DNA from 2 places in the Paenibacillus sp. FSL P2-0136 genome. Region 2 is predicted to be linked to the other one. Evidence: riboswitches for the same ligand, from Rfam matches in the RefSeq annotation. Region 2 holds a riboswitch; the other holds the start of a gene.
The links. A riboswitch is a leader RNA that binds a small molecule or an ion and turns the genes downstream of it on or off. The one in region 2 is predicted to bind S-adenosylmethionine.
Positions count from the first base shown of each region.

Region 1: it holds a riboswitch for S-adenosylmethionine, as region 2 does, so the genes downstream of both, metA (homoserine O-succinyltransferase) here and NYE26_RS25020 (methionine ABC transporter ATP-binding protein) in region 2, are expected to answer to the same signal.

Region 1 covers NZ_CP150244.1:1,766,403-1,782,456, reverse strand. The annotation lists gene NYE26_RS07380 (bifunctional 2',3'-cyclic-nucleotide 2'-phosphodiesterase/3'-nucleotidase) at 1-2,671, opposite strand, end outside; gene mqnC (cyclic dehypoxanthinyl futalosine synthase) at 3,311-4,447, opposite strand; gene NYE26_RS07370 (aminotransferase class I/II-fold pyridoxal phosphate-dependent enzyme) at 4,678-5,844, opposite strand; gene metA (homoserine O-succinyltransferase) at 5,893-6,810, opposite strand; SAM riboswitch class I at 6,927-7,058, opposite strand; gene corA (magnesium/cobalt transporter CorA) at 7,585-8,520, shown strand; gene NYE26_RS07355 (HRDC domain-containing protein) at 8,691-9,707, opposite strand; gene NYE26_RS07350 (ROK family protein) at 9,973-10,854, opposite strand; gene NYE26_RS07345 (cobyrinate a,c-diamide synthase) at 11,279-12,868, opposite strand; gene NYE26_RS07340 (cobalamin biosynthesis protein) at 12,870-14,054, opposite strand; gene cobM (precorrin-4 C(11)-methyltransferase) at 14,002-14,799, opposite strand; gene cobI (precorrin-2 C(20)-methyltransferase) at 14,796-15,671, opposite strand; gene cbiE (precorrin-6y C5,15-methyltransferase (decarboxylating) subunit CbiE) at 15,703-16,054, opposite strand, start outside.
Region 2 covers NZ_CP150244.1:5,895,730-5,911,783, forward strand. The annotation lists gene NYE26_RS24985 (iron-sulfur cluster assembly accessory protein) at 134-493, opposite strand; gene mqnE (aminofutalosine synthase MqnE) at 875-1,981, shown strand; gene NYE26_RS24995 (NAD(P)/FAD-dependent oxidoreductase) at 2,060-3,121, shown strand; gene NYE26_RS25000 (YuzB family protein) at 3,136-3,390, opposite strand; gene NYE26_RS25005 (NifU family protein) at 3,473-3,721, shown strand; gene NYE26_RS25010 (MetQ/NlpA family ABC transporter substrate-binding protein) at 3,904-4,779, opposite strand; gene NYE26_RS25015 (methionine ABC transporter permease) at 4,838-5,497, opposite strand; gene NYE26_RS25020 (methionine ABC transporter ATP-binding protein) at 5,497-6,513, opposite strand; SAM riboswitch class I at 6,614-6,749, opposite strand; gene NYE26_RS25025 (Cthe_2314 family HEPN domain-containing protein) at 6,842-7,588, opposite strand; gene NYE26_RS25030 (UbiD family decarboxylase) at 7,615-9,387, opposite strand; gene NYE26_RS25035 (COX15/CtaA family protein) at 9,449-10,384, opposite strand; gene NYE26_RS25040 (thioredoxin family protein) at 10,493-10,837, opposite strand; gene NYE26_RS25045 (polysaccharide biosynthesis protein) at 10,924-12,552, opposite strand; gene NYE26_RS25050 (DUF456 family protein) at 12,579-13,064, opposite strand; gene NYE26_RS25055 (Cof-type HAD-IIB family hydrolase) at 13,187-13,966, opposite strand; gene NYE26_RS25060 (penicillin-binding transpeptidase domain-containing protein) at 14,060-16,054, opposite strand, start outside.

The sequences.
Region 1 (16,054 bases), 3.5 Mb from region 2:
CCGCATATTTCTCAATCGCCGCGACTTCTTCCTCAGCACTCAGGAATTTCACACCGGCTGTACCGGCTGGTGATACTTTGCTTGGCGTTGCTTTGGTTACCACTCCGATGAAGCCGATCTTCACACCGCCAACTTCTTTTACTACATAAGGGGTGATAATAGGTTTGCCGGTGGTGCTGTCTACTGCGTTGGCATTGATATAATCGAAATCTGCGCCGTTATGGACGACTTTCTCGTTCTTAGGGTCTTTACCGCCATAGATTTGAGCCTTCATCGCCTCAACACCTTGGTCAAATTCATGGTTGCCCAGGGTACCGACGTCGAACTTCATGAGATTCATCCATTCCATTGTTGGCTTGTCCCGTTCCAGCGAAGATACCGGAGCGGATGCGCCCACAGAGTCGCCGTTGTGGAACAGCAGCGAATGCTCATATTTGGCACGGGCTTCCTTCAAATAAGCAGCAAGTGTAGCCGCTGTGCCTACAGCTTCCCCATTCACCACCGAGGTAGTGTCCAGTTGGCCGTGGAAGTCATTAATGCCCAGCAGATGAACTTCAACATCTCCCGTTGGGGTTGGAGCGGATTTTTTCAAGTCAAGGTTGTAGATCTCAAAGCCTCTGACATCTGTAGTACCCGTAGCTGTAATGTTGGCAGGAGCGACTGCTGCTGCTCTAGGTGAAGACGGGAACGTTACAGTGACATTTCCTTGGATAGGATCAATCGACCAGTTGTTGTCTGCGGTAGGATCAACGGTTCCCGCAGCACTGATATAATCCATCAGCACCTGGCGGTTCTCCATCTGGGAATCAATGATCATTTTCGCTTCTTTGACACCCGGGAAGTTACCCCCGCCGCTTGCACGGTAGTTGTTGGTAACGACCACGAATTCCTGATCCAGGTCCAGTGGCTTGTCGCCATAGGTGATGGAGGTTACCCGGCTGGAGGATTTATCGTTGATGCTCCCATCGGGCTTGTACTTGGCATTGCGGGTGACATCAAGCGTATATTGGATGCCGTCAATCACATCGAAATTGTACACAGCAAATGCTGAATTTAACAGAGATTGCGGTGTAGAGATGGATGGCTTGATGCGGTTGAACGCTCCTGCACTCATCTCTACCCATTCTTTGACGGTCGAACCTTTCACTACAATCGCCTTAAGCGTATTGTCATACAGATACAGATCGCTTGCACTGGCTATTGTAAGGTCGCCCTTTTTGATATCTGTATACTCCTCAGGGCCGTTGCGTCCAGCCTTGAACGGTGCACCAACGCTCAGGATCGGCAGGTTTCTGTAGCCGGCCAGATTCTCGTTCGTATGAATCAAGTTAGATACATACTGCTGCTGGGCATAGGTTACGATCTGGACTGTCGGATCATCCTGTACCATAGCAAAATAGCTGTTCATCGGCGCAGAAGTTACACCAAGCGGCTGATTCACGTAATCAATCGTAGCTTGATGTGCCGCTCCGGCAAGATCATCGATAGCGGTGTCAACGGCAGCGCCAGCAATAGAGCGCGTAGAAGCCTTCGAAGCTGCTTTGTCTACTGCCCATTTGCCGCTGCTGTTCTGGGCGATTTTCAGATCGATAAGGCCCAGGTAACCTCCGCCATAGCCCGCTTGTACTGCCGGAGTCCCATTGATGTGGCCATTAACGTTATCTACCTTAGCTACATCATTATTGTAAGGTTTCTTGGTGGACGGATCTTTGAAGGAAGCATCCAGCGCGCTGTCAACGCCGTTCGTCGGGAATACCTTGTGGGTATGCGAGAAGGTAATGGCATCGATGCCAGGCACCTTGCTCAGCAGGTTAATAACATTCTCTGCTCCAGTTCCTTCTGCGGCAGCAGCGTCGAACCCGGAATGAGTCATGGCGACGATAACGTCCGCACCAGCCGTCTTCATTTCAGGAACAAACTTCTTCGCCGTTTCCACAATATCTTTGGCAATAACCTTTTGCTCCAGGTTCACCTTGTCCCACTCCATGATCTGCGGAGTAACCAGACCCAGGAGGCCGACTTTGATAGTAACGGTGTTGCCGTTGCTGTCTTTTACTTCTTTATCAATGATTTTATAAGGTTCAAATGTATTATTATTATCGGACACATTATAAATATTTGCATTCACATAAGGGAACTTCGCTCCCGTAGACTCCTTATAAGTTGCGCTGTTTACATTGCCTTTAACGGTCCGGTCCAGATAATCCAAACCATAATTGAATTCATGATTGCCGAAGGTTGCTGCATCATAACCCATGAGGTTCATAGCTGCGATGATCGGATGAATCTGGTCTTCGCTAGTCCTGAAATCAGACACTTGGGCCATATACGTTCCCAGCGGTGTTCCTTGAATTAAATCGCCATTATCCAGCAAAAGGTTGTATTTCCCCTCTGCGTCATTGCGTGCAGCCTTTACTAAGGTTGAAGTACGGTCCAGACCTACAGTCGCGGAGGCGGCACCCTTGAAATAGTCCCATCCATATACGTTCGTATGAACATCAGTCGTGCTCATCAAGCGTAAATTAATGGTTCCCGGATTAATCACCGGAGAAGCCTCAGCCTTTCCTGCCGCCAGCACAGGAACATTGAATACTCCGCCCAGCATCTGTGCTGCCAGAACTGTGGTAGCCAATAAAGAAGCTATCGGCTTGTTCCATCTTCTCTCTCCCATAAATCTAATTTCCTCCCTGTGATTGCTATATTATTCTACCACTGTCCGAAAAATTGTATCATAGCCTTCCCTATGAATCTATCAAATTCCATTAACTCTTATAAATTGTTGTGTAAAATCTCACATTATTTCAGCGTTTTTTGTAAAATATAACGATTAAATTTTACAACTCTATGACAAAGAAAACTAAAATCCAATACATTGGAATTACCTGGAACGCCAACACAATATATGCTGTTTTTCACATATATTCGGGTTAAGTGCCTGCGTGCGAGCACAATGTATGCTGTTTTCCATATACATTCGGGTAATATGCCTGTGAGCGAGCACAATATATGTTGTTTTCCACATACATTCGGCCATATGCCTGCGAGTGAACACAATGTATGCTGTTTTTCATATACATTGGCTACATGACGCTGTAACGATTGCTATTCGGTTTTCGCGTAGTTTTAGCCTTTTAACTCGTAAAATCAAAACACTCCTGCGCCTCCCGGCGATCCTTCAGCCACATTCAGCAACCAAGTCACTGTACGAATCATTTAAAGAGGAAATAATAGTTTCCAAAAAACATAACGGGGCTGCGCTACTTATATGTAGCACAGCCCCGTTATTGATCTGTTGGTGTATAGCTTTATTCTAGTTCTGCATCACAAAATCATTGTCAATCTTGACACTCGCATCCTCGAACGTGCGCAGGATGTCATAACGCGTGTTGCGCTGCGCCGGAATCTTGCCCGCTTCGCGGATGAGCTGGGTGATCGACTCGATGTTGACCTTGTAGGTCGCGCCCGCCGAGGAGACTACGTTCTCCTCAATCATCGTGCTGCCGAAGTCATTGCAGCCGTATTGCAGGGAGAGCTTGCCTACTTCAGGCCCCATCGTAACCCAGGAGGACTGGAAGTTCTTGATATTGTCCAGCACCAGGCGGCTGATGGCTACGGTCTTCAGGTATTCCTCCGGGGTCTGGCGGTCCAGCTTCAGGTTCGTATTATCCGGCTGGAAGGTCCAGGAGATGAACGCCAGGAAGCCCTCGGAATCATATTTGTTCGCAATGCATTCGTCCTGGGCTTCACGGACACGCAGCAGATGCAGCGCCCGCTCTTCCATGCTCTCGCCCAGACCGATCACCATCGTGGCTGTTGTATTCATGCCGATCCGGTGTGCGGTCTGCATGACGTCCATCCACTCGCGCCAGGAGCCCTTGAGCCGGCTGATCTTGCGGCGGGTACGGTCATCGAGAATCTCTGCACCGCCGCCGGGCAGGGAATCGAGGCCCGCAGCATGGATCTCACGCATGACCTGCTCCAGCGGCAGGCCGGAGACCTCCACCATCTTCATAATCTCCGCCGGTGAGAAGGAATGCATCGTAATCTCCGGGAACCGCTGCTTGATGCCGCGCAGAATATCCGTATAATAGCTGAACGGCAGATTGGGATTCGTACCACCCTGCATCAGAATCTCGGTTCCGTTTACGCTCATGGTCTCGGCAATCTTCTGGTAGATCGTCTCATCGGGAAGCACATAGCCTTCCTCCGAACCGGGTCTGCGGTAGAAGGCGCAGAATCGGCAATATACATCACATACATTGGTGTAGTTAATGTTGCGGCCGATGACGAATGTCGTCACTGGCTCCGGGTGCCAGCGCTTCATAATAATATCTGCGGCAGCGCCCATTTTCTCAATTTCATTGCTCTCGAATAATGTGACCGTATCTTCCAACTGAAGACGTTCACCCTTCAGTGCCTTATCCAGTATAAGATCGACTGCACTCACTGTTGACGGCCTCCTCTTCATCTATGAAGTCTATGAGATAAATACAATTTGAAATAAAAATAGTCCGTTCTCCCATCGTATCACAATCGGCTGTTCTTGAAAAATGTTTCGCTGCACAGGACGGAATAAATGCCCTTGTCCCAGGCAAAATAAACAGCAGTGCACAAAGGCACTGCTGCTTGTACGTTCTGCGAATCTCGCATGCCGGGCAGGTCCGGCGGCGCATCGCCTTATTCCAGCTCGCTCCGGGCGGCCTCCAGGGCCTGCCCGAGATCGGCGATCAGATCATCCACATGCTCTATGCCGACAGAGAAGCGCAGCAGCCGGTCATCCACGCCTACAGCATCGCGGATTTCAGCCGGAATATCGGCATGGGTCTGTATCGCCGGATAGGTCATCAGCGATTCCACACCGCCCAGACTCTCGGCGAAGGCAATTAGCTTGATATGGCGGAGCAACGGCTCCACATAGCTGGCCTCTTTTACCTTGAAGGAGAAGATCCCGGTGTTGCCGGAGGACTGGCGGTTCTGAATGGCATAACCCGGATGGTCCGGCAGGCCCGGGTGGAAGACCTCGGCAATCGCCGGATGCTCCTGCAGATAACGGGCAATAGCCAGGGCGTTGCTCTCATGCCGCTCCATACGCAGGGCGAGGGTCTTCATGCCCTTCATCAGCTGGTAGCTGTCATTCGGCGCGAGCACGGCTCCCAAGGAGTTATGCAGGACAGCCATTTCAGCCGACAATTCTGCACCCTTGGTCACAATCAGCCCCGCCAGCACATCGTTATGCCCGCCCAGATACTTAGTCGCACTGTGAACCACGATATCTGCGCCAAGCTCCAGCGGGCGCTGGAAGAACGGGGTCAGCAGCGTATTGTCCACAATCGTGAGTAGCCCGTGACGGCGGGCCCAGGTACATACGGCTTCGACATCCGTAATCATCATCAGCGGATTGGTCGGTGTCTCAATGAATACAGCCTTCGTGCCCGGCTGGCGGGCCGCTTCCAGGCCATCCAGATCATTCGTATCTACATAGGAGGCGCTGATGCCGTATTTGGAGAGAATCCGTTCCAGCAGCCGGTAAGTACCGCCGTACAAGTCCAGCGATACAATGAGATGGTCCCCTTGTCCAAACAAGGTGAACACTGTAGTCAGTGCAGCCATACCGGAGGCACAGGCGAAGCCGGCATCCCCTGATTCCAGGGCCGCTGCCGCTTCTTCTAGGACAGAGCGGGTAGGATTTTTGGTGCGGATGTAGTCAAAGCCTGTACTCTGTCCAAGCCGCGGGTGACGGAAGGCCGTCGCATGATAAATCGGGTAATTAATGGCCCCGGTGGCGGGGTCCTCCATTGAACCAATCTGTGCCAGTCTGCTCTCAATTCTCAGTTTCTCATCCATCTCCATTGCCTCCTGATTAATTACTTCTATTAAGAATAAGTCAACCTCTTAGATAAATGCCCCGATATCGTAAGGAGTCTCCTGGTATACATAGTAATTGAGCCAATTAGCGAATAATAAGTTAGCATGGGCGCGCCAGACTGCCGGCGGTGTGCGTGTCGGATCATCCTTGGGATAATAGTGCTTCGGCAGGGCAACCTCCAGCCCCTTGGCGATATCCCGGTCATACTCCCATTTCAAGGAGAAGGGATCATACTCCGAATGTCCGGTGACAAAAATCTGCTTCCCGTCATGCGTAGCCACCAGGTACACCCCGGCTTCCTCGGATTCTGCCAGAATCTGCAGCTCCGGGTTCTGCTCAATATCTTCACGGGAGACGTCGGTATGGCGGGAATGCGGAACATGGAACACTTCATCGAAGCCGCGCAGCAGCTTGACATTATTATGGCTCATTGTATGCGGAAACACTCCAAAGCATTTGTCCGGCAGACTCACCTTGCGCACGCCGAAGTGATGATACAGCCCTGCCTGCGCCGCCCAACAGATGTGCATGGTCGAGGTTACATTGTGCTTGCTCCACTCAAAAATCACTTTCAGCTCTTCCCAGTAGTTGACATCCTCGAACTCCAGCTGTTCTACGGGAGCGCCGGTTACAATCAAGCCGTCGAACCGGCGGTGGCTGATCTCATCAAAGGTTTTGTAAAAGCTCTTCAAATGCTCTGCCGAAGTATTCTTCGACGTATGGGAGCTGGGGTGCAGCAGAACAACATCCACCTGAAGCGGGGAATTCCCGATAAGGCGCAGCAGCTGGGTCTCAGTAGTTTCTTTGGTAGGCATCAGGTTCAGGATGGCGATCCGGAGAGGACGGATATCCTGATGGAAAGCCTGGCTTTCATCCATTACAAAAATATTCTCACCGGATAATACTTCTTTGGCCGGCAGGCTGTCGGGAATTTTGATAGGCATTGCTGTTCACTCCTTAACTGAAATGGGGTTCCACTTGGTGGTTCAACCTGAGGCAGGGTAGCGAAAAAAGACCTTTCCCGGGCGAGAAAGGTCATATCATGCAGTCATATGCGCCTCTCTCATCTGCCAGAGAACTTTCGCCGGACGAATAACGCCCTGCAAAGCTTCCGCAAGAATTAGCACCGTGCGTTCACACGCCGGTTGCCGGGTTTCATCGGGCTAGTCCCTCCACCTGCTCTTGATAAGATTTAGCTGTATTCAGTTGAATAACCTTAAGCATCTGAACGATGCTTTTTCTTAAATTTCACTTTAAATCATGAACCTCCTTTTCGTCAAGTCCATACAATGCTGAAGGGGCCTTATAACAGAAAACAATTTCTCTTGTAAGAGCCATATCCCGGCGTTATACTAGACAAGTGTTTCAACCAAGTGGAAACGGCTTTGCCGTCCCTTTAAAGGACGGTACCGTTTCAGCGAGAAATATAAGGATAAGGTATCGTGTGAAACCTATACATTCTTATATTTCAAAAAAAACGGCGAAAAGAAGAGGTGAGAGAACAATGGAAGGCGACCCGGGCTCGCGAATAAGCGTGCAGAATGAACAACCACACAGGATTAACATCAGCTTGCCGGCGGCGGGAGCCCTTTTTCTTCATGCTCTCGGACCGTCTTTTGGCCTTCGTCCATGATTGTACCACCGGCCAAGCTGATTTTTTCCGTGTGCTGAAATTAGCATACCCCTGGAGAAGACCAGGGACATAAGGAGTGAATCAGATGAAAATCCGGCTGGTGAATGCAGGGGTTTTTACGCCTATTGACAATATTGAAGAAACTTTAACCGCCCCTGCCGAGGGGTTCTACTGGATTGATGCGGATGTGGAGGACCTTGTAGAGCTTCAGCCTATATACGGCCTGCATGATCTGGCTGTGGAAGACTGTCTAAGTGAAGAGGATCAGCGTCCGAAGCTGGAGATTTATGAGAGTCATTATTTCATCGTGGTGAACAGCATCCGGTTCGATGATGAGGAAATCTTCCTCCGTGCACTCAACGTATTCCTTGGCAGACATTTCATTATTACCGTTACGAAGCAGAAGATCCATGAGCTGCGTGTCCTGAAGCCCGTACTATGGGAGCAGGAGGTCAGTACGCCTGACCGCTTCCTGTATCTGCTGATTGACCTCGTTGTCGACAACTTCTTCTCGGTCGGTGACCGGATTGAAGCGCGGATCGAGAAGCTGGAGGAAGACATCCTCATGCATACCAAGAAATCGCATCTGAGCGAGATCATCGGTCTGCGCAGTGAGATTCTCTGGCTGAAGAAGATGCTCGGCCCGCAGAAGGAAGTTATCAACACGCTCAACAAGAAGGATCTTCGCCTGATCGACGATCAGCTGCAGAAGTATTTCAGCGATATCTATGAGAATGCGGTCAAGATCTCTGAGACCTTCGAAACATACCGCGATCTCATGGGCAACTTGCGCGAAGCTTATCAGTCCAGTATTGCCAATCGCGCCAATGAAATCATGCGTGTATTTACAGCAATTACTACCATATTCATGCCGCTGACCGTGATTACCGGAATCTACGGCATGAACTTTGACAATATCCCGGAGATCCACACCGAGTACGGCTACTATGGCGTCATTGCCGTTATGGTGACGCTAGGCTGCGGAATGCTAATTATCTTCCGTAAGAAGGAGTGGCTATGAAGCAGAGCGGACGAATACGAGGGACGAAGGCACCGTATACCCGGCTACCGGGACTCGGAGAGCCTTCGTCTTTTTGGTATGTCACCAGTATGTAATGCGTCTGCGCCGATCAGGAATTCCGGTCATCAGGACCGTAGATTGGGACTGATGCAGGCCATCAGACTCAATAATTATTGAGGGGTAACTATCCCTAACGCCGCCGGATGCTCCCGCCGGAAGCGGATGCGGATCAGCCGCAGGCGTTCGTAATACAGATCAAGTCCGTCAGCAGGTACGAAGTTGTCGCCGTAGGCTTTGTAGAGGACAGGCTTCAGGAAGTTGTCGCCGATCAGTTCATAGGCTGTCCAAATATTGTTCTGTTCTTCGGGACTCACCTCTCTCAGCTCCAGGGCAATAAGCTTCTCGGCCGAGTAGCCGTCCTTCTCCAGCTCCTCTACCACTTCAAGCACTTCACGGCGGGAAACTCCGCTAAGCACTCTGAGCTGCTCCATCCCCTGTCCCTCTTCAATCCCCTGTAATAGAACGCGCCGCAGTCTCAGCCGCTCCAGCTGCTTCTTGTACTTAAGCTCCTTCTGCTTATAGTGCCAGGATACGAAGCTCTCTTCGTCTATGGCATGATTCACCCAGCTTAGCGGAAAATCATGCTCACGCTCAGCCGCCGCGGTGATGCTAAGCCAGTCTGCACCATACTGTGAGACTTTGCCTTCACCCACACCCGGGAGCTGCAGCAGCTCCTCCTCCGTGCGGGGAAGAAATGCGCTGATCATGCGCAGCAGTCGGTTGCTGGCCAGGATATAAGGCGCCTTCCGCTCACTGGAGGCCTTCCCTCTGCGCCAGGAGCACAGCTCCTCGAAGATGGCTTCATTCCCGTATTGCTCACTGTAATACTGCAGCTTAAGCTGCTCCTGACTGCGGCTGCTGAGGTTATCGTCATCATGAAATACCCCGTCAATCAGCGGGCGGTAGCCATCCCCCATCTTCACGGCAAGCTCGTGCCGGTATACACACAGCATCTCATTCCACGATCCGCCTTCATACCACAGGCTGTCGCCCGTCTCCTCTTCGCCGGAGAAATCACGCCAGTCAAGACGCCACTGACCCTCTTCCTCTCCAATCCACAGCTGGGCAAAATTCTCTTCGTCCACTCCTGATCTTCTGCACAAACGGTTCATAAATACGATCTGCATATGAATCCCTTCTTTCGTCGTCTTACAGTACGCATGAGCGCTGGCAAGTAGAAACGGCTCTGCCGTCCTTTTAAAGGACGGTAGTTTCAACGAGAAATATAAGGATAATGTATAGCGTGAAACCTATACATACTTATATTTGAACGCAAAAAAAGCACCTCTCCCACGACATTCGTGAAAGAGGTGCTTCCTCTTAAATGCTATACTGTTAAAACCTAGAATACCATATATTACGTAACAGTCAATCTCTTTTTGACAAAATATCCTACTTGCGGTCTAAAGCCAGCTTGGCCAGACCCAGTGCGCCAGACAGACCAGCGTTATCTCCAAGCTGCGGAGGCACAATATAGCTGCCAATCTCTTCATTGAGCGCCGGATGCTGCACATATCCGCCGAGCAGCTCCTGCAGCTTGGCATGGATCAGCGGGAAGAGCTGGCTCTGCTTCATCACACCGCCGCCCATTACGATCTTCTGCGGCGAGAGGATCAGCACATAGTTCATAAGCGCATGAGCCAGATAGTGGGCCTCCATCGCCCAGGCCGGATGATCCGCAGGCAGCTCGCCCGCGGGCTTACCCCAGCGCTTGCCGATGGCCGGCCCCGCCGCCAGACCCTCCAGGCAATCGCCGTGATAAGGGCAAAAGCCTTCGTAGTGGTCCTCAGGATGACGACGGACCAGGATATGGCCCATCTCGGGGTGGGACAGCCCGTGAACGAGCTTCCCGCCTACCACAGCACCGGCACCAATCCCGGTGCCCACCGTGATATAGAGACAACTGTCCAGCCCTTGCGCTGCTCCCCAGGTGTACTCGCCCAGCGCTGCGCCGTTCACATCTGTATCAAAGCCGATCGGAACCCGGAATTGCTCCTCAACGGCTCCAACCAGATTATACCCGCCCCAATGCGGCTTCGGTGTGGTTGTAATATATCCATAGGTGGGGCTGCCGATAACAGGGTCAATCGGTCCGAATGAACCGATTCCGATAGCCTCCACTGATTTTCCGCTGAAATAATCCATTACCTGGCCCATAGTCTCCTGAGGAGTAGCCGTCGGAAAGCTCACCCGGTCGATAATCGTCCCGTCCTCATTCCCGATACCGCATACAAACTTCGTTCCCCCTGCTTCAATCGCTCCCAACAATTTCACTGCAGCGTTCCCCCTTCTCCTGATGCATCCATATGCTGTTGCTTCTGATAATTTCGATAGACTCCTGAGATACGATAAATACAATGATAGTTTCCTGCGCTGGAACTTGCCCGTTGACCAGCCCGTGCGCGATAATGAAGCGTTCTCTTGTCCTATTATACGTATCAAATATACGTATGACAAGCGGTTGACATACAGTATGAATAAGTGATTTGCTGATGAGGCTTAGGCCGAATTGAACGGGACGGGGGTAGTTGGATTTTCTACACTTGCTAATGAACGAATAGCCGATGCTAGAACAACAGTTGGAAAAACAACACTTAATGTTGCCCATTTTAGCCCAAGTAGCTAAAAGTAACATGAATAGATGTTGTTTTTCCACTTATCGCCACACATTTCGTTAGAATTAATAATTTAAGATACGTTATTCCACTTGTTGGTTGCGGGAGCCGGGAACATGCTGCTGCACAGCCTGTTTGCGGTCACGATAGGCCCGGCAGGCTGCTACAAGCCGGGCTGCTGCCGGAAGATGGGAGGCCAGATGGATATGAGCATAAGCAGCCATGATGCTTCCTCCGATGTAGCCTTCAGGCTGGCTCCCCCCTCTGCCCTTACTCTCATAGGCATAGGTCCGGGCTTCCCCGTCAGGATAGCTCATGACGGAGTAATGAAATTCATGGCCGCGCAGACGCTCGCCCTGCTTCAGCAGCAGACAGTCGTGAAGTGCCGTAACTTCACGATACCCGAGTGCCGCCCGGCGTTCCTGCATCACGGTATGCGCCGGAATGATCCCGGCCATCTCATGCACCGTGCCGGTGCGGTCGGTCAGACTGCGGGCCAGCACCATATAGCCGCCGCACTCCGCATACAGTGGCATTCCAGCGTCTGCGGCAGATCTCAGGCCGTCGAGGAATAGCTGGTTCGCGGCAATCACCGCCGCGAATTCTTCCGGGAAGCCGCCGCCGAGATAGATGCCGTCAGCTTCCGGCGGAATGCCTTCACCGCTGAGCGGGCTGAAGTACACCAGCTTAGCACCTTCACGTGCAAGCAGCTCCAGATTATCGGCGTAATAGAAATTGAACGCCGCATCCCGGGCTACGGCAATGAGCGGGCCAGGCCCCGCCGGGCCTGCCTGTGTCTTATGTATCTGAGCAGCGGGGTTACAAAGTTCAGCCGCATATGTAAGAGAGCGAACTTGCTGGTCCGGCATCTGCATGCAGGCAAGCAAGGCTTCTTGCTCCGGCGACACAGGCTGCCCCTGCACAGCAGGAGCGGCAGCCGCAAGCTCCAGCAGCCGTTCCAGATCCGTGCCTTGCTCCAGCATGTCGGCGGCACGCTCGAACAAGGGCGCAAGCTCCCCTCGCTCCACAGCGGGCAGCAGGCCCAGATGCCGCTCCGGGATGTCCAGCCCGCTGTCGCGGGGGAGCCAGCCAATCACGGGAATCCCGCAGGCTGCTTCAATGGCAGCCTTAACTAACCGGTAGTGACCCTCGCTGCCGCAGCGGTTCACCAGAACGGCGGCAATCTGCACCTGCGGCTCCAGCTGCCGGAAGCCCAGCACTATCGCCGCGGCACTGCGCCCCATGCTGCGGACATCGACCACCAGCAGCACAGGGCTGGCGGTCAGGATGGCGATCTCCGCCGTGGATCCGGTCAGTGCTGTGTCTTCCTTGCCGTCATACAACCCCATCACGCCCTCAATGACGGACAGGTCAGCATCCGCCGAGGCCTGCAGGAAATACTCCTGCAGATAGTCGCTTGAAGTCATCCAGGAGTCCAGGTTGCGCGAGGGATGGCCTGTGACCGCAGTGTGATAGGCGGGATCGATATAGTCAGGGCCGCATTTGAAGCCCTGAACCTTCAGGCCCCGCCGGGCAAAAGCGCGCATCAGCCCCAGTGTGACGGTTGTTTTGCCCGAGCCGCTGCCTGTGCCTGCGATGACCAGGCGGGGATGCGCCTGCGGCTCACGGGGGGCTGATCCAGGCTTTTTTTCATATCTGGCTGCATTCCTCAGCTCATTCACCGCTCTTCCCCTCCTTCTCTCCGGGATAGACAATCCGGGCTACGGCGATGGTCACATTGCCGCTCTTGAGCTTAGGCTGCAGGAGCGAATGCGCACCTGAAGACAGCAGCGCAGCAGGTTCACAGACACCGTAAGCCCCGGTTGCCCTGAATACCACCTCAGACGGATGGTCCAGCTCTACTGTATTGAGCTGCTCCGGGGTGTACAGAACCAGCTCCCAGCTGTATTTGGCGCACAAGGCCAAGAGTCCCGCTTCATCCCCCTTGATCCCGGCTGTCGCCACATTCCGCACACTATGGAGCGACAAATTAAGCTCGTGCAGAGTGTGAAGAACCACCGCTTCCAGCTCATCCGCAGACGTCCCGCGGTTGCAGCCGAGTCCAAGCACCAGACTGCGCGGGCGATACACTACAGTGTACTCGGCCAGAGTAGTATCTGCCGGTGCGTCCTCCTCTGGTTCCTCCGTCACCCGGTCGCTTACCACAATCGCTGCGCTGAAGCTGCGTCCGCTATGCCGAAGCTCAGCTCTGCTTGCGAACATAGAGACATGCTCCGGCACCTCAGCACCCGGCGGCAGCCAGTCACGTTCCCCGCTCTCCTGCACAAAGGCTACCGGCTCCCCGTTAACGAGCGCAGCACTAACCCCCTTCATGGAGGTGAAGCTGTCGGCACGCCAGCCGTACTCCCGGCCCAGCAGATCGACAGCGAAGGTACCCTGCACATCCGAAGCCGTGGTGATCACCGGATGGCTGCCCAGCAGCTCCGCAATCTCCAGTGTCAGCCTATTCGCTCCGCCAAGATGGCCGGAGAGCATGCTGATGACATGCTCCCCGCGCTCATCGATGACGATGACGGCAGGATCGGTTCTTTTATCCCGCAGCAGCGGAGCCGTCAGCCGGACAGCCGCCCCCAGTGAGAAGAACAGAATGACCGCCTCATAGCTCCCGAAGAGCCCAGGCAGCACCCCTCTGACCGGTCCGTCAAAAACAGTGATCTCCCCGCTCCGCGCCTCCAGCTCTCCGCTATACTTGGCATAGACAAAGACCTCAGTCCCGCCAAGCCTCCCGCCAAGCTTCACAGCCTGCTCTATCCCGCTGCGCGTAATCGCAACAGCCGCATACCGCTTACTCACCGGAGCCGATTCCTTCCCGGCAGCCGTGGGTGAAGGTCTTGTCATACAGCTTGGAGCGGTGCTGATCGCGGTCCGTCAGCCCGGGGTCCAGCGCCCAGCCGGCCAGGATCATGGCATGCATGGTGATGCCAGCACCTTGCAGGTCCGCCTCCAGCTTCTCAACCGTGGTCCGCAGAATCTGCTGATCCGGCCAAGTGGCCCGCTTCACGACTGCCACCGGGGTCTCCGGGCTCCAGCCTGCGGCCAGGAATTCACTGCTCACATGACCGGCCAGTGATGCACTCAGAAACAGCGCCACCGTGCAGTGATGCTCCGCCAGCTTGCGCAGCTGCTCGCGCTCCGGCACGGGTGTGCGCCCTTCCGCACGGGTCAGAATGACCGTCTGCGTCAGCTCCGGCACGGTCAGCTCTGCGCCAACCGCCGCCGCAGAGGCAAAAACCGAGCTAACGCCCGGTACAATCTCGTAAGCGACGCCGCGTAGCTTCAGCAGCGACATCTGCTCCAGAATCGCGCCGTACATGGCGGGGTCTCCGGTGTGGACACGGGCTACGCTTTTACCGGACTGCACGGCAAGCGTCATCAGCTCCACCTGCTGCTCCAGATCCATGCCCGAGCTCTGAAGCACCTGCGCACCGGGCTTAGCGCTGCGGATCAGCTCCTCGCTGACCAGCGAATCCGCATACAGCACCAGATCAGCGGAGCGCAAGATTCGGCTGCCTTTTACAGTGATCAGCTCCGGGTCGCCCGGTCCGGCACCTACAATGTATACCTTCGACGCAAGCTCAGTCATTTGCTCACCACCATCAGACTCAGGTACTCCACTTCCTTGCCCCGCAGGTCCCGTGCATCGCGCCAGACAGTCTCATAGGGGGAGGTGACCTTGGTTACCACCGAGGCGCGGCCGGACAAGCCCAGCTCATCCAGCACATCCAGCACCACATCCAGCACCTTGGCCACCTTAAGGAACACCACCGTATCATGATGCAGCAGCGCTTCCCGAAGCGCCTCCCTGTCGTCCGTAGCCGGGATGATCCCCACCCGCTGATTGCCGTCTGCCAGGGGCTGCTCCAGCGCAGCCGCCGCGCCCAGCACCGAGGATATTCCCGGAACCGAGACGACCGGCACACCGGGGTGCAGCTCCTGCATCAGCCGGGCCAGATGAATGAAGGTACTGTAGAGATTAGGATCGCCTTCCGTCACAAAAGCCACATCCCGCCCCTGTCTCAGCTCTCCCCAGCATAGCTCTACCGTGCGGGTCCAGCCGCCAGCCAGCAGCTCCGGGTCCTTCGTCATCGGAAAGACCAGTCCGAGCATGATTTTGTCCTGCGGGTCTACATGCAGCTCAATGATTTCATAGGCGTAGGAATTGCCGCCCTTCTTGGTAGCCGGATAAGCAATCACCGGACATTCCCGCAGCAGACGGCAAGCCTTAAGCGTAATCAGCTCCGGGTCGCCGGGGCCAACGCCTATGCCGTATAACGTTCCGAGCGCCCGGGGAGTCAGTCTTTCCTCCAGCTCCAGCTCTTCTGCATCCAGCGGGTCAAATAACGCACTGGCCGCCTGTATCGCTGCTTCTGTCCACAGCGTCCCTGCAGCTTCTCCTGACGATATTTCCTGTCCCTCCGCAGCCTGCTCACGCGGCTCAGTTACATCGGTCTTCATTGCGGGTTCCTCCTTCGTTATTGTCTGATGATTAATGAAGCCTCCGGCCGCTGACCACATAGACGGGATTCATTCCGTCGAACCGGGTCATGCCGAGAATCGGCTTGCCGCGCGACGCCTGAAGCATCGTCACCTCGCAGGCCAGTCCTGCGGCCTTAAGCGCCTCCATGCTGCCATGCAGGGTCTCCACCGTAATCGCCCCAACCACAATCCGTCCGCCGGGCTGAAGCCTCGCAGCGCTATGTTCAATAATGGCCGCCAGCTCACCGCCGCTCCCGCCGATGAAGACGGCATCCGGGTCAGGTAGAGCCGCTAAGCCCTGCGGCGCCTTCGCCTGAATGATTTCGAAATCCGCCCGGAACTTCAGACGGTTCGCTGCCATA
Region 2 (16,054 bases):
ATATTTTAACATATAATGGTTTAAGTCAACATAAAAAACCTCCTAATTAAGTACAGTTTGCACCATACATAATTAAGAGGTCTCGAAAGCCATAATCCACGCTTACTTTATCAATAATTCAGCATTCACAGGTTTAGCAAGGCTCCGCCGCCGGATTCCCTGCTTCTTCCTTCGTGCGGAACGAGGAGCCGCAGCCGCATGTAGCGCTGGCGTTGGGATTATTGATGGTGAAGCCGCCGGTCATGCCGGATTCCTCGAAGTCGATCTCCAGGCCGTTGAGGTAACGGATATCGTCTTTGCTGACGACCACCTTCAGACCTGCAACGTCCATGTAGATGTCCTGCTCAGTCTCGGTATCATCGAAGCCCATCGCGTACGAGAATCCGCTGCAGCCCCCGGCGGTTACGCCCAGACGGAGAAACATATCCGGCACTTCCTGCTCCGCAAGCATGGCCTTCAGCTGGCCTGCCGCTGTCTCACTTATGTTAATCATAATAACAACCTCCTTAGGGTTCATTGTATTGGAATCAAGCAGCCTTCAGGCTGTACGTAATGAAATCAATGCCTTGCGCGAGAAAAGAATGAGTATGATGTATATCATTTTCATCGGCTCTTTCAATCAGTATACTCCACTATTCTTCTGCCCTCAAGTCGTAAACCGGGCGCAGGTAAGCCATTTATCCCGGAAGACCTGCAGTTTCTGGCGGTTGCTCACCCTACGGGAGAAGTTTATAATGAGAAAAGCGATAAATTTTCGAAAAATTGTCACGGGGGTTGCAGTTAACCTCTATTTATAATGCCGGCTGTTGCCGGATATTCTCAGGTACACGATTATGCGATGCAATTGCCTCGCCAACCTTCAGGAGGAACTTATATGTCTACCCTTATTACACCCCACACAGATGCCCGGATGGCGAACATCATTGAGAAGGTTCGCGGCGGAGAACGATTGAATTTGGAAGACGGCGTTTATTTATATGAGAGCAACGATCTGTTAACGATCGGGCAACTCGCTAATGAAGTCAACATGCGAAAAAACGGGAATAAAGTCTATTTTATCGAGAACATGAGTCTATATTTCACCAATGTCTGCGAATCCCGCTGTGCCTTCTGCAATTTCCGCAAGGATGAAGGCGAAGAAGGGGCCTACACCCTCTCCGGCCAGGAGATGGTGGAGTATGTGCAGCAGCATATTCATCCCGGCGTGCGCGAGTTCCATATTGTAGGCGGGCATAATGATAATGTGCCCTTCCAGTACTATGTTGATTCGCTGCAGGCTCTGAACGAGCATTTCCCTGAAGTGACTCTCAAGGCCTATACAGCGGCAGAGATCGACTTCTTCACCCGCATCAGCGGACTTAGTATCCGTGAAGTGCTGGAGCAGCTGCGCGCCGCCGGACTGAAGACCCTTACCGGAGGAGGGGCAGAGATTCTGTCTGACCAGTACCGCAAAAAAATGCGCGTCGACAAAGCCAATGTCGAGGAATATCTCGAGGTGCACCGCACCGCCCATCACCTTGGCATGAAGACCCATACCACGATGCTGTACGGGTCGATTGAGTCCCGTGAAGACCGCATCCGCCATATGCTGCAAATTCGTGACCTGCAAGACGAGACCGGCGGTTTCATGGTATTCATTCCGCTGTCCATGCAGCCTAAGAACAAGAATGCTGGCATTATGCGCCGAAACTCCGCGAATGAGGATCTGAAGACCATTGCCGTCAGCCGCCTGATGCTGGACAATTTCGATCACATCAAGGCCTACTTCATTAATATCGGGCCCCAGTTGACCCAGGTTGCCTTGAACTTCGGCGCTTCCGATGTGCACGGAACGATCCTGAAGGAACGGATCAGCCACGCTGCCGGCGCGCTGACACCGGAGGGCTTGACCCGGGATGAGCTGATCTGGCTCGTGAAGGGCGCAGGACGGATTCCTGTAGAACGGGATACCTTCTATAACGAGATCAAGGTATACGAATAAGAACAGAACAAGCTTACCTCAGCCAGTGAACGCAGAACTGCCTTGTCCATTATGTACCCGAAAGGAAGATCAGTTGGCATGAGAACCCTACTTGTCTTGGGCGGCGGCTACGGCGGTCTTGCCCTCATTCAGCAACTGCTGGATAATCATCTCCCCCCTGATGTGGAAATCATCCTGGTGGACCGGATGCCGTATCAGGGGATCAAGACCGAATATTATGCACTGGCCGCAGGCACCGTCACCGATTACCATTTGCGGATTCAATTCCCGGTGCACCCCCGCCTGACCGTACGTTACGGGCAGGTGGGTTCCATTAATCTGGAGAGCAGGCTGGTCCTGCTCGATTCCGGGGAGCCGGTAGCCTATGATATCCTGGCGATTGCCCTCGGCTGTACGGATAATTACCATAACATTCCGGGTGCCGAGGAATACACCTGCAGTATTCAGAGCTTCGCCGGAACCCGGGAAACTTACCGCCGGCTGAACGATGTGAAGCCTTATGGAACCGTCAATATTGTCGGCGGGGGACTGAGCGGCGTAGAGATTGCCTCGGAGCTGCGGGAGAGCCGGCCGGATCTGAATATCTCTCTGATGGACCGGGGAGAACGTATTTTATCTTCTTTTCCGGCCAAGCTGTCCAGATATGTCGAGGAATGGTTCAGTGAGCATCAGGTGGAGACGATTGGCGGAGTGTCGGTCTCTCATGTCGAGAAGGATGCCATCTTCAATGGCACCCAAGCTATTCCGGCAGATGTGACGGTATGGACTGCCGGCATTCAGCCGGTGCAGGTCGTGCAGCAGCTTGAGCTTCCGAAGGACCGCGGAGGCAGGCTCATTGTGGGGGAATATTACAATATCGCTGAATATCCTGAGGTCTATGTGATCGGGGACTGTGCCAGCCTGCCCTTCGCCCCCAGTGCACAGGCGGCGGGTGCCCAGGGCGAACAGGTGGGCCAGATTATTCAGGCGCTATGGCGGGGAGAAACCCCGAAGCTGCATAAGATTAAGCTGAAGGGAACTCTCGGTTCACTCGGTAAAAATGCCGGCTTCGGCCTGATGGGCCGCCGCTCCGTCATGGGCCGGGTCCCGCGCCTGCTGAAGAGCGGCGTCCTGTGGATGTCCAAACGCCATTTCGGCTAAAGAATCCCGGCGGCTTAGTCTATCTCCAGGTTATCCCAGGCCTCTGCCTCTCGTATAGCGGCTTCTATGGCCTCTTCCAGAGCAGCGGGGGAATCAGCCGTAATGATCTCCCCGTCAACCATGGCGAACGGCTGGAGATAACACTCTCCGCAGTTGTTCAGACAGCCGTATTCCACTACATCATATTCAGGGTTTTGCTCCAGCTTAAGCTTGAGCGGTTCAGTGCCGTGGCCGATGTTGCTGGCACAGAATTCTATAATTGGTCTCATGATGATCTCCCTATTCTGCCTTAACCATTTTATTTTTTAACTTTTTGTACTATAATAAACATACGAAAGGAGTGATTGAGAAATGAGTGAGAATGTACAAAGCGCAACCATGTACGATGAAGTACTGGAAGTCCTTGATAAACTTCGTCCGTTCCTGCAGCGCGATGGCGGTGACGTGGAACTGATTGATGTTGAAGACGGCATCGTTAAGCTGAAGCTTATGGGTGCATGCGGCAGTTGCCCAAGCTCCACGATCACGCTAAAAGCCGGGATCGAACGCGCCCTGATTGAAGAAGTAGAAGGCGTGGAAGAAGTCGTTCAGGTATTCTAATCCCGTTTCATAAACCATCCCGGCCTCCGCTAAGAGGCCGGGATTTTTTTTATTATAGAGGATTTCGTCTGTAGGATCAACCACCCGGCGATTCAAAAAGACCAGAAGCCGCTCCGCCAGCCATTTCTGGCTACGGGCTTCTTCTGGTCTCATTAGATTATTCCGCTTCCCTAGGCTTAAGCTTAGAATGCCGGGATAATTGCTCCGTCATATTGCTTTTCGATGAATTCCTTCGCTTCCGGGGAAGTCAGCGCTGCTGCCAGCTTCTGAATGGCATCGGAATCCTTATTGTCAGGACGGGCTACCAGCAGGTTAGCATACGGGGAATCTCCGCCTTCGATGAACAACGCATCCTTCGTAGGAGACAGCTTGGCATCCAGTGCGAAGTTGGTGTTGATCAGCGCCAGGTCCACTTCATCCAGCTGACGGGGCAGCATGGCTGCATCCAGCTCAATGATATCCAGCTTCTTAGGGTTCTCGGTGATATCCGCTTTGGTGGAAGCAATATTGGTGTCATCCTTCAGCTTGATCAGACCGTTCTTCGCCAGCAGAATCAAGGCGCGGCCTCCGTTCGTTGCATCATTCGGAATCGCAACCTTCGCACCTTCTGCCAATTCATCGATCGATTTGATCTTTTTGGAATAGGCGCCAAATGGCTCTACATGAACAGCAGTTACAGATACGAGATCTGTGCCGTTCTTGGTGTTCTGATCATCCAGGTAAGGCTTGTGCTGGAAGAAGTTCGCATCGAGCTGCTTCTCGGCAAGCTGTGTATTGGGAAGAATATAATCTGTGAATTCTTTGATCTCCAGCTTAATGCCTTGGGCTTCAAGCAGTGGGGCAATTGCTTTGAGGATCTCCGCATGCGGTACAGGAGAAGCACCAATCACCAGGGTTACCGGGTCCGCAGCAGGCTCTGTAGTCGGCTCTGCAGCAGCCGCTTCTGTAGGTGCCGTTGTCGCAGCAGAATTCGTGGTGTTATTCGCCTTGTTGTTTCCGCAAGCGGCAAGCACCAATATCAAGGTCAGGCTGAAGAATGTAAGCAGTACTTTTTTCATCTGTAAATCCCCCTCTAATCCATATGGTTTATTGAATAAGGCTATATGTGGACGTACCTTATTTCCGTGTAAAATGTCTTACCAGCCGGTCACCGGCCATTTGCAGCAGCTGCACCAGAATCACCATCAGCGCTACCGAGATAAGCATGACTTCCTTCTCATAGCGGTAATATCCGTAGCGGATCGCCAGGTCACCCAGTCCGCCGCCGCCGATCATGCCGGACATTGCGGTATACGAGACAAGGGTCACAACAGTAATGGTTACACCGGCAAGCAGACCCGGACGAGCCTCCGGCAGCAGCACGCGCATCACGATCTGCCCGGTGGACGCTCCCATGCCCTGCGCTGCTTCAATAATTCCCCGGTCAACCTCCCGCAGTGCCGTCTCCACCAGTCTGGCGAAGAATGGCGCCGCGCCGATCACCAGTGCCGGAATCGTCCCAAGCACACCAATCGAAGTGCCCATAATGGCCTTGCTGAACGGAATCAGGGCAACCATCAGAATGATAAAAGGAACCGAACGCAGGATATTCACAACGAAGGATAATACCGAGTAAACCACCCTGATAATAACGTTATTTGACTTGCCCCATAAATATAACACAATTCCAAGCGGTAAACCAAGGATTATTGTGAATATTCCTGAAATAGCGATCATTTTGAGTGTAGCAATCGTAGCTTCCAGCATTTCTTCCCAATTGATTGTGCTAAAATCCATTACAAAATCACCTCCACATCAAGACCTTGCGCTATGAGCTCAGCGAGCGTGGCTTCGACCGCACCCTCAGGTCCTTCGAACCGGACGATCAGCTGGCCGTAAGGAACATCCTTGATCGTAGAGATGGTGCCATGAAGAATGGCGAAGTGAACCCCGGTTCCCTGAACCACCTGTGAGAGCGTCGACCCGTAAGTCTTTTGCCCGAGAAAAGTGATTTTGACCGACTTCGTGTAACCTGGCTGCACAGCATCAATCGCTTGCCGGAGCGGTCCGTCCGACTGGGTCTCACTGCGGATGAATTCCTTGGTAACCTCATGCTTCGGCTTCAGAAAGACCTCGGCCACTTCACCCTGCTCCACAATACCGCCGCCATGGATCACGGCAACACGGTCGCAGATGCTCTGAATGACATGCATCTCATGGGTAATCAGCACGATGGTCAGATGGAATTTGCTGTTGATATCCATCAGCAGGCGCAGAATGGAGTCTGTGGTCTGCGGATCAAGCGCCGAGGTCGCCTCATCGCATAACAGAACATCCGGATCACTTGCCAGCGCCCGGGCGATTCCGACACGCTGCTTCTGTCCGCCGGATAGCTGAGCCGGGTACTTATTCCAATGCTCCTCCAATCCGACCAGGGCGAGCAGTTCCTTGACCTTTTGTTCAATCTCGTTCCTTCCGGCTCCGATCAGCCGCAGCGGAAACGCGATATTATCATAGACTGTAGCCGATGAGAGCAGATTGAAATGCTGAAAAATCATTCCAATCTTACGCCGCTGCTCCTGCAGCTGTCCCTGGCTGAGCGCTGTCAGCTCGACACCGTCCACCCACACCTCGCCCGCAGTCGGACGTTCCAGCAGATTAATGCAGCGGATCAGCGTGCTTTTGCCGGCCCCGGAGTGACCGATCACCCCGAAGATTTCCCCCTTCTTAATCGACAGGCTCAGCGCAGAGAGTGCAGTTGCCTGCTTACTGCCTTTGCCATACACCTTGGTTATATCCTTCAATTCTATCAACCGCTGCGTCCCCCTTCTGTTCTAGCTTCCATCATTGCAAAAAAGACCCCCTACGATCCATGCAGATCGCAAGAGGCCCTGTGTGTATAATGACAATGCCTTCTCATCTGCCAAAACCCCCGAATCCGGCGGCATTGTAGGAATTAGCACCATGACATTTGGATGCAGCGTAAGGCTGTATTCAAACCGGTTGCCGGGCTTCATCGGGCCTATCCCTCCGCCGCTCTCGATAAGATCATAGTATGAAGTTATAGACTCCGTATCCTGTCAGAAGTTAATGTATGCCTAAGTATAATTCAGTTTCGAGATTTTTGTCAAAGGTAAGTTTTTACGGACGGGCTTGTCCGGATTTCGGGCCTGGGGCCGCTTTGTTCTTGTGCCATTGTTCATTCCCGTAGCTGTATGCGGCGGCCAGTGACTGGCATACCATCTCCAGGCTCTGCTTCAAATCCTCCAGGTGGCTGTCGAGATCCTCCAGACGAATCTTGTCATGCAATCCCTGGTGACGCTGCCAGAGGTCGTCGGTCATCTCCGCGTTCATGTAATGGATCTCAGCGTTGCGCCGCTTGCGCAAATTCTCAACCGGCTCCCGGTAGGAATTCCTGATTCGCTCCAGCTTCTCCGCCAGCGGATGATGCGGGTGAAGCAACTGAAATTGCCTCAGCACCGTGAAATAAGAGAAATGCGTCTTCACCTTGCCTGTATTGAGATTGTACAGATTATTCAGCACCGTGCCCAGCTTGTCCAGCAGCGAGAAGACACGGATGAAGCCATCCTTGTAGAAATACACATATCTGGCGTACTCCCCCTGCTCCGTGGACGACATGTCGTCCATATAACCGGCTATCACTGACTTCCGGAAAAAGGCTGCTGCGAACCAGCTCTGCTCCAGCTCATCCAGAGAGGAGATCAGGCCGCGTGTCCAAATTTCCAGCTTGCGGTATTCATGGTCATGGTCTTCATGTGCCGCCATCTCCTTGCGCAGCATGGAGGCTGCCTTCGCCATGGACTCCATAGCTTCAGCCAGCACACCGCTGTTCACGCGGGGCGGCTCTCCAAGTAACGTCCGCAGCATATTTTGACCCTCCTTAAAATTCACTTCTACGCCAGAGGAAAATAACGGTTCCAGTTGCGGTCTACCCGCTTCGCAATATCCTCGCTCGGAGCCAGTTCCTCCGGGTATCCCGGCTTCATCCGGGCATCTATAATGATCGGCAGTGTATAGCTGACGCTGCCCCGGTGTACCCCGGCCGCCGAATAGATATCATCCGCCGGATTGAAGCGGGTGAATACGGTCCACAGGAAGGAGGTCTGCGTGCTTACCGCCTCTTCCGCCTGATCCACCAGCACAATCAGCGGCCAGGCGGTCTCCCTCTCCTTGAAGGCAGCCACCAGCCGCTCCGGCAGCTCCGGGTCCTCTTCATAGGATGCACCGGAAACGGCTAAACATCCTCCGCAATAAGGCACAGCGGCGGTGATTGATGGAAGCAGACCCTCTGTATAGGTCCTTGGCAGCTCACGGACCGGGCTGCCAATGCCCGCCATCACCGCCTTACTGCCATGATTCAGCTTACGTCCGGTATAATCCAGTGTATCCATGGAGGTATTGGCAAAGATCGTCAAATCCGATTGTGGATTGAAGCGCTCAAGCACCGTTTCCAGCAGCTTGGGGAAATCCGTTAGCTCCACCTGCACATTAGTCAGCAGCAGGAATTTGGTTAAGGAGAGCTGACCTTCCCCTAAGATACGAAACGCTGACACCATATACTCACGGGGATAGCTTTCCCTCACAACCGCTGAGGTCAGTGAATGCGAACCGGATTCGGAGTAGGACCAGAGCGCTTTGACCGAAGGAATCAGCATAGGATAGGCTGGAGCGAGCAGCCGCTGCAAATAATCCTTCAGATAATAATCCTCCTGACGCGGCTTGCCGGTGATGGTCGCCGGGTAGATGGCATCCTTGCGGTGCCACATCCGCTGAACATGCATGACCGGGAAATCATGCTGCATGGAATAGTAGCCGGACTGGCTGCCGTAAGGCCCTTCCGCTCTCCGCTCCAGCGGAGACACGCGTCCCCGGATGGAGAATTCCGCCTCAGCCGGAATCCGGTGCCCGCCCAAGGGGTCCTGCACCATGGGAAGCTTGCCGCCCAGCATCAGCGAAGCCAGCATCAGCTCCGGAATCCGTTCCGGCACCGGTGCCACTGCCGCTGCAATCAGGGCCGGCGGCCCGCCGATGAAGACAGACACCGGCAGGGTCTCGCCGAGAAGCTCTGCCTGCGAGTGATGGAAGCCGCCGCCCTTGTGAATCTGCCAGTGAATACCTGTGGTGCTGTCGTCATACATCTGAATCCGGTACAGTCCGAGATTATGATCCTTGGGGTTGGTGATATTCTCCGTATAGACCAGAGGAAGCGTGATGAACGCCCCGCCGTCCTTAGGCCAGGCCGTAATCCGGGGCAGCTCCTTCAGCGGATCGCTGCTGCTGCAGACGCCGAGTACCGGAGCCTCTCCTTGCGGTATATTCTTGGTTCCTGCCCTCAGCAGCTCCAGCAGCACCGTCTTCTCCCGCCATAAGCCGGCGCCTGAAGGCGGAATCAGCTGATCCATCGCCGTTGTCAGCGACTTCAGCAGCTGCTCCGGTCTTGTCCCAAAGGCCTTGTTGACGCGCTGAACTGTACCGAACAGGTTCGTAGCGACCGGGAACGGTGTTCCTTGCACGTTCGTGAACAGCAGTGCCGGGCCTTCCTCCTCCACCACCCGGCGGTGAATTTCGGCAAGCTCCAGATAAGGATCAACAGGGGTATCTATCACTGCCAGATCCTTATCCCTGCGGAGCTGCTCAATCCATTGTCGTAAATTACCGTATCGCACTATAGCGTTCCTCCTCAAACAGGACCTTATGCTTATCCCATCCACCGTTGCCGTTTACTTATTACTTGCTGCCCCTGCCGGCTCCGCTTAACTGCCAGACCCTTACACTCATGTAGCACAGAACCCCGAAGAGTCCGGAGATCAGCACGATATGAGACAACGCAGCAAATATGTACAATCTTTCATTATTCAATGTGTATACTACTGCGGCTCCGCTGAATACCTGCATCAGGCATAACAGAACTGCCGCTACTCCCAGAGCCCTCAGCTCCGGCAGCTCCTTATGCTTCCAGAAGGCCAGATGCCCAAGTATAGCCGTCAGCAGGAACAGAATCGCCGCCGCCATCCGGTGAATGAATACAATCCCTACTCCGCCGCTCATCTCCGGAATCCATTGTCCGTTACACAGCGGCCAGCCGGAACACCCGCCTTGGGAGCTGGTATGGCTTACGTAGGCCCCGATGTAGACCACGATATATGAATATACTGCAGTAACCCAGGTTAAGTTGCGGAAGGCTGGGCGGACTTTGGGACTTCCTGTGCTGAATTCCGCTCCTGGAGCGAATGTCCGTCTGGTCCCAAGCGCCAGCATCAGCGAACCGGCGAAGGCAATCAGCGAGAAGCCCATATGCAGGGCCATAACCGCAGCCGACTGCGATTTCACTACTGCAAGCGCTCCCATCCCGCCTTGAACGATGACGAAGATCAGGGTCAGCAGGGCATAAGCCAGCAGATCTCTGCGGTGCCTGGCATAACGCCAGAAGGCAACCATGGAAGCCAGGGACAGCAGGCCAGCCAGGCCGCTGAACAAGCGGTGGGTATATTCAATCAGAGAGCCGATGGTATAGGCCGGAATCAGCTTCCCGTGGCACAGCGGCCACTGATTTCCGCATTCCAGTCCCGAGCCGGTCTTAGTCACCACAACCCCGCCGAACAGCGCCATGAACATAATGAGACAGGTCAGATAGCTGAGCCATTTTAATTGAAGTGTCGTCAATAGTATCACCCGTATTGTATAGGAATGAGTATGAAACATATAAATGCTTATATTATTAGAAAAAAAGCACCGCTTCTGCTCGGATAGGGCGAAAGCGGTGCTGCGTAATTACTTGTGAATGCTGAGATAAACGTCCAGCGCCGTATCAAGGAACTTCTCGATTTCCTCCCGGGACTTGCGGAGCTTGTTCACAAACCGGACCAGTTCCCGTCCATCGGTGTACGCGACAAAGCTTGGAATGCCCAGTATATTCTGTTCCTGGCTGACATCGCCTACGGCATCAACATCCACTTCGACCAGGGTAAGACGCTCTGCATATTTCTGTTCCACATCCGGCATGAACGGATCAATGAATTTGCAATCCACACACCAATCTGCCTTGAAGACTGCCACCGTCAGGCGCGGAGACTGAATTGCCACCTGGAACTGGGCAGGCGAGCTGATTTTGTCCATTTATTGACCATTCCCTTCTATCAGAAAGTTACACAAGAAGCTTGCTCTTTAAGTGAAGCAAAATGTACGGAATAAGTCAAACATCATTATTCACCGGCACGAACACGGGCGGGCTGCAATTTCATTAAAGGACCCAGCAGCTTGCGCAGCGGACGGGGATAACCGGCAATCTCCTGGCTGCTGAGTACACCCAGAATGATCAGGAGAACCAGATACACAATCACGACTGCCGCTCCAACCACCAGACAGGTAATCAGGAAGGCCAGACGGGCCGGCATAAGATCAGTCATCAACAGGCCTGCTTCATTCAGACCATAGCCGATGCCTGCCGAGGCCAGAACCGCAATGGAGAAGCCTCCCCAGCGTTTGCCGAGAATGGAGAAGGGTACGATTTTTTTGAGCATCCGCAGATTCAGCAGTGTAATGACAATGAAGCACAATGCCGTAGAGCCGATAATGCCGTAGATGCCGAACCACTGGCTGAACAGGAAATTGGAGCCAAACTTCACGAGGATACCAACAAGTACATAATACATAGATATCCGCGATTTGCCCATTCCAAGCAGGATCGAGTTCGTGGTCATCATCGTAATCTGGAAAATGGTGCCGAGCGTCAGCATGGCTACAATTCCGCTGCCATCCAGTGTTTTGAACAGCAGGCCATTAACGGAATACGCCGCCACGACCAGTGAGAGCACAACCGGTGTGCCGGTTAGAATGGACACCCGCATGGCGAGTGTGACCTGACGCTGCAGGTGCTGTTCATCTTTGCGGGCGAAGGCGGCAGATATAATCGGAATCAGCGATGCACTTAGGGCGATCGACAAGACCGGAGGAATCCCGGCCACGCTCTGTGCCCTGCTGCCGAAGATCCCCAGTGTCCACGTAGCTTCCTTCAAGCCGATTTGTCCGCTAAGCAGCGGCACAATAAAGGTTGTATCAATGAAGTTCACTACAGGCACCGTAACGGAAGACAATACAATTGGTATGGACAGCTTGAAAATATCCTTGTAAATCTTCAGCAGCGGGATACGGGCTTCACTCGATTCATATAATGCAACCTTCTCCTCGCTGCGGCGCAGCTTCATGGCATAATACAGCATCACGCCGAAGGCGCCGATACTGCCGAGCACACTCCCGAAGGATGCGCCTGCTGCCATCCAGGTGTTGCTGTAACCCTGGCGCAGCAGAATGAAGGCAAGCAGAATGGCCGTGGATACCCGGGCAATCTGCTCAACAATCTGTGAGATGCCGCCGGCCATCATATTGTTACGCCCTTGGAAATACCCGCGCATCATCGCGATCGCGGGGAATAGCAGCAGCGCCGGGGCAATCGCCCGTATGGCCAATGTACTCTCGGGAACCTTGCTGGATTCCGCATAATAAGGAGCAGCTATGTAGAGCGCCACACTCATAAGCACACCAACCACAGCCGCAAAAATCAGCGCCGCCCGGTACACCTGCTGTGCTTCCTGCGGGCGGTTCAGCGCATAGCGCTCGGACACCATTTTACTAAGTGTGCTGGGAATTCCCGCTGTCGCCAGCGGCAGCAGCAGCAGATACACGTTGTTGGCTTGTGTAAACGCAGCGTTACCGACTTCATTGAATAAATGCTCCAGCGGCACCCGCTGGGCAAGCCCGAGGACACGGGCCACCAGTGCGGCTGCCGCCAGAATAAGCGTGCCTTTGACAAAGGATTCTTTCTTGGTGGACAAGCTGTTTCGCCTTCTTCACAATAAATTTAGTAACGTCCGATCCAGATAAAGAAGAGGACGATCATCACAATCTGCAGAATAATCTTGACGACTGTGCTGCTGAACAGCCCGAGCAGAGCGCCGAAGCTGACCTTAACCGCTTTACCTGCCTTCTCGCCGGCAATCAGCTCGCCGATGAAGGCACCCAGGAAGGGGCCAATCAGCAGGCCGAACGCCGGAATCAGGAACGGACCGACAATCAGACCGATGGTGCTGCCGATCACCGAGGCGCGGGAGCCGCCGAACTTCTTGACGCCCCAGGCCCCGACCACGTAGTCGGCAACGAACAGAACGACAACGATCAGGGTCTGGGCAATCCAGAACCAGGGACCGAAGGAGTCGAAGGAAAAGAACCAGCCATATACAAAGAAAGCCAGGTAAATCGCAAGCGCCCCCGGCAGGATCGGATATACCGCCCCCGCCAGCCCGATTGCGAATAAAGCAATGATCAGAATCCAGCCCAGAATTGTCAATTCCCTCAACTCCTTAAGTTTGTTTCGATAGGTAAACTCACTGGAATTCTCTAATGGTGTTGGTCATTATCTTTTCATGTATTACGTTAAACCTTTCCAAACCACTTTACTCGCCCCTCAGCCTAAGCCTGCTTAGAAATCCTGCCCGCCGAGGTTCCGGCCTCTGTCAGGATGTACTTCTGGATCACTTCCGCGATCCCGTCTTCATTATTCGTAGCTACTACCGCATCCGCTTCCTGCTTGACAGCTTCCTGGGCGTTACCCATAGCCACTCCAAAGCCGGACTGCTGGATCGCTGCCAGGTCGTTGAGGCTGTCGCCTACGGCAACAACCTGGGACATGTTAATGCCGAGCAGCTTGCATACTTCAAGGATGCCTGAAGCCTTATTGACGCCAAGCGGATTAATCTCCAGGTTGAACGGCGAGGAGTTGGTGATCTCCAGCCCGCCCAGCTCCTGCAGGCGCATCAGCAGCTTATGACGGATATCGTTATCCTCGGTGGAATAGCCGAATTTCAGCCATTCCCTGCTGTCAATCTCCCCATCCCAGCTATCCCGGTTGTACACTTCATCTACGGAGTAGGCCCAGAACCAGATATCGAATTCTTCAGCGATCTTGTGCATCTCCCGGACCAGTTCAACATCCATCAGGGACCGGCGATACAGCTCATGAGGCGCACGCCAGACTTCACTTCCGTTGACCATGATCATCGGAGTATTCAAGCCAAGCTGTTCAGCATACGGCATCGCACTGCGCGAGGAGCGTCCGGTAGACAGGCAGACATGTACGCCGGCTTCCATCGCTTTTTTGATCCATTCCACCGTAAGCGGGGTAATCTTCTGTTCGTCGTTCAGTAGGGTTCCATCCATATCCAATGCTAGCAGGCGGTATTTGGCAGTCATTTGCCACCCCTCCATTCTTGGTTGCTCTTTCGTTTGAAGGCAACCGTATATTTGGTATTACGCAGATCCATCTCCTACTCGATTATAATATCATCAGTTTGTTGCAGGAGTATTATCGGCACTGTCACCGGAAGCAGCGCCGTCATTTGAGTTCGCTGTTTTCAGGCTTTTCTTAGGCACACCGTCCAGTCCGTACTCCCAATCATAAGCATCGAAAATTTTACGCGCAACCGGAGCGGCACTGTTGGAGCCGAAGCCGCCTTCCGGAATGACCACAGCCACCGCTAACTTAGGATTATTACGCGGGGCGAAGGCAATAAATACCCCGTTATCGCGTAATTGTCCTTTTCCCAGCTGCTGTGAGGTCCCTGTCTTACGGGCAAAATCATAAGGGAAATCTGCGAATGCGGAGACCTTACTGTTCATGCCCTTTTTAATCTCTCTCCAATAGGACTTGTCAAAGGTCGTCACTTCATCCAGCACCTCGCGCTCAAACTTCTTGACCACCTTGCCCGATGAATCCGTAATCTTGCTGACAAGCTGCGGCTTAATCCGCACCCCTTCATTCGCAAGCGTCGAGGCATACTGGGCTAGCTGCAGCACCGTATAACGGCCCTGCTGTCCGAAGGAGGCATAGACCAGCGCGGCTTGCGCACTGCCCGCTGCCTTAGTATCTGTGTAGTTGATCTGTCCCAGGTATTCATTAGGCAGACCGCTCTGCGTAGATACGCCCAGGCCGAATTCTTTCATATACTTATCCCAGATATTAATGCCCTCACCCTTGTAATGCTCATAAAGCTTCTTACCGACCATATCCACCATGAACACGTTGGAGGAATCCTCAATCGCCTTAGCCGGACCCATCCGGCCGTATACGTGACCCGAGGAATTTCGGACAGAGGATTTATCATCCTTACCGAAATAGGCAATCCCTTTGTCAGTGTACGTATACGAAGTGCTGAAAAAGCCTTCATTCAGACCGATCAGCACCGTCAGCGGCTTAATGGTGGAACCGAGCAGTACCGTGGAACCAAATCCATGACCGGACAGGCCGGAAGAATACGGGGTGATCGTCCCGTTCTGGTAATTGCCCATGATCTTGTTCCATGTATCTGAATCCAGCTTCTCCGCTGTCCAGACATTGGTATCGTAATCAGGCATACTGGCCATGGCCACGATATTGCCGGTATCGACCTCCATCGCCACGGCGTAGCCTGTCTTGGCGTCAGGATGAGTCTTGCCCTGTACAGAGTTGCGGTGCAGCCAATTAATCTGTTCGGTGATGGCCTGCTCCGTCTTAAGCTGAACATTCTTGTCAATCGTCATCCAGATGTCATTACCCTTGACAGGCGGCACAACCTCTTCCACCTTCTCGGCCATGTTCTGCGGATTCACCGAGATGACCTGATAGCCGTTCTTGCCGCGCAGCTCCCGCTGATATTGCAGCTCCAGACCGTCGAAGCCGACGAATTCATCGTCTTTATAATTCAGGCCGGGATCTGCGCCGATCTTCTTCATGGCGCTCTGAATATTCTTGTAGATGTTGAGCGTATTGGAGGATTTGAAGGGCTTGATATAGCCGACCGTCTGCACGGCAACGGTATCCTTGTCGTAATGACGCACGCCTTCTTCTACGATCTCCAGACCGGGGAACTCGCTTTTGTGCTCCATGAAATAGGCGATTTCCTTGGTGGTCAGACCGGATTTGATCTTGCGGGCCATATAGCCCGAATATTTCTTGAAATATAAATCCAGAGAATTAATCACTTCATTAACGGTCAGCTTCTCGCCGTTCGGGTCGCCATATTCGTCAAATTTCGCAACCAGATTATTCGCCAGCGCATACGCATTGGCTCTTGCCTCCGGCTTCAGCGAGCTGATCCCCGTCTCCTTGTCCACCGCCTTGGCTGTATATTCTTTCGTAAGCGTAACATACAGCGTTTGAACGGAGGTGGAGTAGGCAATTTGCTCGCCTGCGGCTGCGCGGATGCCTCCACGGATGGAGGCGAGAGGGACACTTTTGGTATCCCGGCTGGTCTCCACCTCGGTAAGCGTCGGTCCCTCAACGAATTGAATAACTGCGAGACG